DNA from 2 places in the Paenibacillus sp. FSL W8-0919 genome. Region 2 is predicted to be linked to the other one. Evidence: riboswitches for the same ligand, from Rfam matches in the RefSeq annotation. Region 2 holds a riboswitch; the other holds the start of a gene.
The links. Region 2 has a riboswitch for cyclic di-GMP ahead of NST44_RS22125 (non-ribosomal peptide synthetase). Riboswitches for the same ligand answer to the same signal wherever they lie in the genome.

Region 1: another riboswitch for cyclic di-GMP. It lies ahead of NST44_RS06270 (helix-turn-helix transcriptional regulator); the one in region 2 lies ahead of NST44_RS22125 (non-ribosomal peptide synthetase).

The regions. Positions count from the first base shown of each region.
Region 1 is NZ_JBBOPV010000001.1:1,440,028-1,443,450, reverse strand. Features, by position in the region: gene NST44_RS06280 (hypothetical protein) at 224-469, shown strand; gene NST44_RS06275 (aspartyl-phosphate phosphatase Spo0E family protein) at 588-809, opposite strand; gene NST44_RS06270 (helix-turn-helix transcriptional regulator) at 1,284-1,853, opposite strand; cyclic di-GMP riboswitch class I at 2,143-2,237, opposite strand; cyclic di-GMP riboswitch class I at 2,506-2,600, opposite strand; gene NST44_RS06265 (FMN-dependent NADH-azoreductase) at 2,799-3,413, opposite strand.
Region 2 is NZ_JBBOPV010000001.1:4,894,203-4,897,625, forward strand. Features, by position in the region: gene NST44_RS22125 (non-ribosomal peptide synthetase) at 1-1,461, opposite strand, end outside; cyclic di-GMP riboswitch class I at 1,671-1,765, opposite strand; gene NST44_RS22130 (hypothetical protein) at 2,474-3,423, opposite strand, start outside.

The sequences.
Region 1 (3,423 bases), 3.5 Mb from region 2:
TCAAGGTAACTATTTGATTATAGAGTAGTGTTCCGAAAATGTCCAGACATAATGTCTGGTATTCTGATCCTTTTACTCGACGATGCATCAGTTCACCTAACAATGCCCATCGACCGTTTTTCAACACAGGTTATTCAGAATATATTCAGATTCATATGATTTAATTGGTATATTCCATCCGTCTTCTAGACAGATATTACAGGATTTGTGTGGTGAGGATGAATTGACGTTATCGGAAATACAACAAGAAGCGCTGGAACAGGCCAAGAAGCATGGGAGACTTGTCCGCTGGAAGAAAGGCGGATACTGGACGTATGAGGGTGTCTTGACGAAGGCAAGCGGTGATTCGCCATCTGTACCCAACTTGGAATGGTATTGCCGAACCAATACGATTTTCGCGCTTGTTAGGCGCGGGTACATTACAATGGATAATTGGAGCAGCTGTTCGCTCGTACAGAAAAATGATTGAATCCAAGCACCTGACTTGAAATGGCTTCCCTTAAAGCTGGAAGCACCATATCTTTAAGCAAATAACCCCAGAAGGTCGAGAATCGACATCCGGGGTTCTATTTTTTATGGAGGACTTATTACTCATGGCTTGGTTTATTTAACTTTGCGCACTTTCTATTGATCTCTTCCTCATGGCTTTTTAATTCCATGTAACGGACAATCAGCTTATCGAACGACTGCGAAAGTGCGACAACATCTTGATGTACGAATTCAAGACTGCCGGCCATTCGCTCAAGTTCCCTCCTGAGATATTCGAGCTCGTCGGATACATGCTTCAGTTCGTTCTCTATAGAAACCATCACATCCACCCACCCCCATCGTAGCAAGTGATTTATGACAGCTGCCAACGTTTTTGCGGCAAACCTTCTCAAACAGAGAGTTGATCGCTCATTCCTAAACGAACAAACCGTTAAAGCATGCTCCTCTTCATGAAATGTTGAAGGCTACCCGATTCAGTTTCTGCAGCGGCGTCAGGTCAGCAGGGTTATCTAAAATAAACAGTTCCCTATTCAATCGTTGTCGCATGGCGGATCAGAGGTTTCCGTCGTATTCGGCCAATTGCAGGGATCGTGGTTGCATATGAGCGTCCACAACAGCCTCTGCAGCTTCGCGTCACCACCCTTTCGATGGGTTTGCGATAGATTGTACGAATTATGAATTAGTTTAAATTTTAACTATCTGTCATCAGTGGCTTGCCTATAATTATAAAATTTTACTTTAATAAATAAAATACCCATAATTGGGTAATTAGTGCTTGTGTATTGCCTATATCTTCATGTAAATTTTCTTAGGAATGCCCCTTTATGATTGACTCTCGTTTTGGCGTATATCTTTTTGATGAAAGTACGGACCGTGCTTTGACTGATTCCATAAATATCCGCAATTTCAGGCACGTTTTTATTTTCCAGCCATTCGTAGGCGATTTCTTTCTCGCGGTTTGTTAATTCATATTGGTCAAAGAGTGAGTAGGTCAGCTCTTTTTGTAGCATGGGATCCTTTTGGGGTAACTTTTCTTCAATATTTTTGGCCAGATGTTCAATGAGGGGCAGTACAAATGTAACCTCGTGAAAGTAATGAAAACAGAGGCTGAGGTAGCCTATAATAACATGATTTATTCGTATTGGCGTGCAAACGCAGGACAGCTCTGCAAACAATTTATTGCTGTGCTCGGCGCCGATTACGACTGAGACCGATTGATTTTCCATGGATAACGCAATGGCATTGATTCCCGCCTTGTTCATAGCAGAAGATGTTCCGATTTTCAAATGATTTCTTTCAAAATAACCTTTTAACAGCTCCGTCCCGCAATAATCGATAACGGTTCCCTCTGGGTCCGCAATCACAAATAATATTCCTGGTTTCCTCTTGCAACAGATACAGGATTTCTTTTCGCTCGATCAGCCTTTCTTTAATTTCAGAGATGCTGAGGATATTAGGAAAATGATCGTTTACTTTCAGCAATGTTCTTTGGCCCATTATTTTCCCTTCTTCCTTGTTAAGAATAAGTGATTAATAATGAAATCGATCTCCTATTTATCGCCGCTGTGAAGATTCGGTAGCTCTTAGCGAAAAATAAAAAACCTCCATCCATGAAGATTACCATAGCAAAATAGGACGGAGGCTTCCGTCGTATTCGGCAACTGGCTGGCATCACGTATCTTAGCAGATTCGCATTAGCCCCTATAGCTTTGCGTCGCCACTTTTCAGTGGGTTTGCTATTATCGTACGAAACGATTCGATTGGTTTGCTGTCAAAGACGCTGCCGCATGAATATTCCTTGTTATCCGCTGAGAGTCGAACTGCTGTAGTTATACCGCGCTGCGGGAAATCATGTTCCGCATCATTCACCTCCTTTCAGGCAATTGACCGTAACTTTTAAGGAACAGGCAGTTACTGCAGGAGCCTCCCTATAAAAATTTGTGAACAACAAATAGCCTCCGTCAGCTTGTAGACATAGGTAGTAACTAGCAAGAAGTGACGGAGGCTTCCGTCGTATTCGGCAACTGGCTGGCATCGCGGTTCTATGCAGAACCCCATTAGCCCCTATAGCTTTGCGTCGCCACTTTTCAGTGGGTTTGCGATTATCGTACGAACGATTCAATTGTCGAAAGATACAACATATAGTTCTGAATGAATGACCTAATCAAACTATAACTTACATTGTTTTTCATTGAATATAGGCTTCATGACTCAAATTCCCGACAATTTCCTGCTGGATTTTGTAATTTTTTGTCACAAAGTAACTAGCAGAGCGTGTAATATGTCAAAATAACCAGCTTCTCCATGATTTAAAAAAGCTTTGCCGCTTCGGCTGCCCGCCGAAGGCCTTCCTCAATGATTTCCTCGCTTCGATCCCGGAATTGATTATGCCCCTCAATGATAATCGTAGTAATGTCGGTAATCCCGAACACGTTGAGATGATTTTTTACGAAGCTGACCGCCATCTCGGATGGATCGCCCTCCGCATAGATCCCGCCTCTAGCATTCAGCAGTGCTGCTTTTTTGTCACCCAACAGACCGACCAAGCCCTGCTCCGTATATTTGAACGTTTTACGCGGATGATGCATGTAGTCCAGGTAGGCATGCAGCACTGCAGGAACCGTCAGATTCCAGAGCGGGAAGGCAAACACCAATTTGTCGGCGGCAAGAAATTGCTCCAAGTGCCGGTTGACGATGTCCCGAACGGCCTGCTCTTCCTCCGAAAGCTCCATGCCCATGGCTGACTTGAAATTCCCGCTAATCATAATGTCGTCCAGAAGGGGAATGCGTTCCTGATACAGGTCGACCTCAACCACCGCATCATTCGGATGTGCCTCGCGGTAGCTATTGAAAAATGCGTCGTATAATCTGCTTGTGACGGCCCCTTGGCGGTTGTTGGCTTTAATGAATAAAGTGGTTGTCATTAGAATCTCC
Region 2 (3,423 bases):
CGCTTCTCCGCCGATTAGCAAGGTGTCTACCGTACGAAAGATGCCCGGATCCAGTTCGGCCAGATTATGGAACTGAGCCGTAGTCAGGAACCAAGCCGTAATAAAGTGGTCGATGATGGTTTCCTTCAATTTGCGAATGTCAAATGAGTCCGTGTCATTCATCAAATACAAGGTAGATCCGTTCAAAAGGGATCCCCAAATTTCAAAGGTCGACGCATCGGATGCAATTTTACCGGTTTGCAAAATTCGATGCTCCTTGGAAAAGTTGAAATAATTGGTATTCTTGACCAGGCTTACGATGTTGCGATGCTCAACCATGACCCCTGTCGGTGTCCCCGTTGATCCGGAAGTATAGATGATATACGCTAAACTTTGCGAGGTTACAGCAGATATCGTATGGGAACCGTTGTCGAGGTTTTGCTGCGCGTTGTCCCAATAAATTACTTTTCCTTTAAATGCAATGTCAGGCTTCCAACTGGAAGGGGCCAGCAAAAATCCCGCCTGACTGTCCTCGAGCATATATTCGATTCTTTCACGCGGAGAATCGGCTTCGATGAGCATATATGCGCCGCCCGCTTTCAATATGGCTGTAAGCCCGACAATCATGCTGACAGACCGGTCCGCGATAATGCCAACGACGCTCTCCGGCCTAACGCCGTGACACTGCAGTGCTTTTGCAAGCTGATTCGCGTGTTCGTTCAATTCCCGATAGGACATCCGATGCTCCTCGGTCATGACCGCCGGGCGATCGGGGTTTAAGCGCACCTGCTCCTCAAACAAGTAATGGACCGTTTGGCCGGAAGGATAGTCCGTCTTAGTTCTGCTGAAAGCCTGAATCTGTCTCTCCTCTACTTCCGACATCATGCGTATGTCGGCAATCGCATTCTCGGGGAAATTAAACACTTCATGCACAATTCGGCTCAAATGGCCGCCCATCTGCTCGATCGTTTCTTTTCTGTACAACCGGGCCGAATATTCAATGTGCATCATGATAGATTCCTTCTTAAAAGCCGTCAAAGCAAGCTCAAACGTCCCCAACTGATCGGATTCATCTGGAGTGGTATTGGCACTTTGCCAAGTAAAGGCCGCTTTGATGAACGGATTGCCGTTCAGATTCTTTCGCATATTCCGATCCTCGAGTGCTTGCATCGTGGTATGCTTGACCTCTAACAGAAACTTACCTAATGGCTTATGTACAGTAGGAGAGTAACGTATAGGAAACATCTGTCTTTCCAACAGATACCCGATTACAGGATCATCCTCGCCGGTATATTTGGCAAGCAGAATCGCATAACAAGCCATAAGTGCCATATCCACAGTTATTCCGAAATTGAACGCCAGTTCATGGAGTTTTCGGGTCGTTGCAAAATCAAGGGAAAAACTAACCCGGTTTCTTTCATCGTTGGTCCATCCCCCTCCTGGCAATTCCTCAATTGTTACTTCACTTGTCGTTTGTTCCATGACCATCTACCTCCCGGATTATCGATTCATTAATGTCTGATTGTTAACGAACAGAAAAATCCTCTTAGCATTCTGTAATGAAATAGCGTCCCCCTTCAACACCAGACTAGTTTTTTTGTTATAGCGAAGCTGCCGTTGTTTTTTGGAACGTCAAAAAAACCCCTTTCATCAATTCAAAATAATGAATAAAACGGAGGTTTCCCGTTGTATTCGGCAACTGGCTGGCATTGCGGTTGCAGTAGGTCCCGCATTAGCCCCTATAGCTTTGCGTCGCCACCTTTCGGTGGGTTTGCTATTGTCGTACAAAAATAGTATTTAATTTGTAAACCATGATTATATTATGTATTCGATTTACATTTACTGTATCTTGTTTCCAATTGAAAATCGATAGGTCTTTTGTTCAATATTGTGTTTCAAGAATGGTTTTGATGATATTGATAACCATCATATAACTCTAGGTCGCGATAGTTAATTTTTACTAATTTTATCTGTGCACCGTTTTCACTAAACTTCACCTAACTATGTATTATCACTATTTTTAACAGAAGACAGGGATACGTTATTACTAATAAAATCGATTAAGAACAGAGGCTTACACACGTTTTTTGTCCCTCGGCATAATTCCACAAATTACGCCATTACCCTAATAGAATCGGTATTCATTGTCCTAAATCCCTGTGTATTCTTCTGTTGTTACTTGGATATTGGACGATGGTTAATCAAGACAATAGTTCTATTTTTCAATGTCGAACCTATATCCATTGCCCTAATTACGACAACGGAAATCATTAGAGTCAATAACTTTTGTCGCTTGTCCTCCGGGACTAAAATACCGTTTTATAACTAATAAGGACAACTCCCATCCGACGCGAAAACTTCCATAATTTCAACTCGTTTGGTAATTCCATTCTTCAAGTTCGCTGTCTAATGGATCACTGGGATCACTGGACAATAAAGCAAAGAGCCGTTGTCCAGGACAACGGCCTCATATTGCTATCTGTCATGAACAGTTTTAAAAAGGTCCGGTTATTTTCACCTTGATTTTATTAGATTCAACGGTTACCCCGTTTAATGTAATACGGATCGACAACTCGGCTTGCCCCGGTTGCTTGGCGATAATCTTTCCTTTTGGGTCGATCTCCGCCTTATCCGGACGGCTGCTCACATACTCAATGTGAGCGCCGGATAACTCCTTAGTCTTTCTTCCTCTCTCAAGAAAGACTTCGTAGGAATAACGGACTTCATCTCCAGGGTGAAGCTGGAGCGATTCGGCCTCAAGCTGCACTTTGTCTAGTTGTACGACTAAATTAGGGTCGCTGTACTTCATCAGCTCGCTGCCGTATTTGAAATACAAGTTGCCAAAGTCGTCCTGTGCCAGCTTTTCCGCATTGCTTTCCAACAAGATGGAAAGTGCTTTGCTTGCTGCATCGATTTTGAAGAGCTTGCTCGTGTACGTACGGTCGGCAACATATCCCGTAAAAATAGTCCCATACACGTTGCCGTCGGTTCCAACGGTCAAGCGGGGATTGCTGTGCGTATAATCCGCGGCTGGAAACAGGTCGTTGCTGTAAATAACTTCTCGGCGCTCCGGATCATAAATGAACAGAGCCCCTAATGCCATTCCCCAAACGTTACCGTCCGGCCCCCATATCAAAGACGTTACTGCTTTTTTCCCCGGAACAGGCACCTGTTCCAGTTCTACCCGGCCGGATGCTGTATCGTATATGGCAAGCTTTCCCTCTCCGCCGGTCATGGCGCCTGTGCCCATGAAGAGCTTTCCATTTTTGTAAAGCAGCGAATTGATCGAATGGCCAGCAATGATGTCCCGTTTCACATCAAACTTCCCGGTATCCGGGTTGTACACGGTTAGAGCACCGCCTGTTTTGCCTGCAATTGGATAGGAACCGATGTATAGCAGGTTTTCTTCCTCAACCCCGAGCATTGCTACAGGCCGGTCTTGCT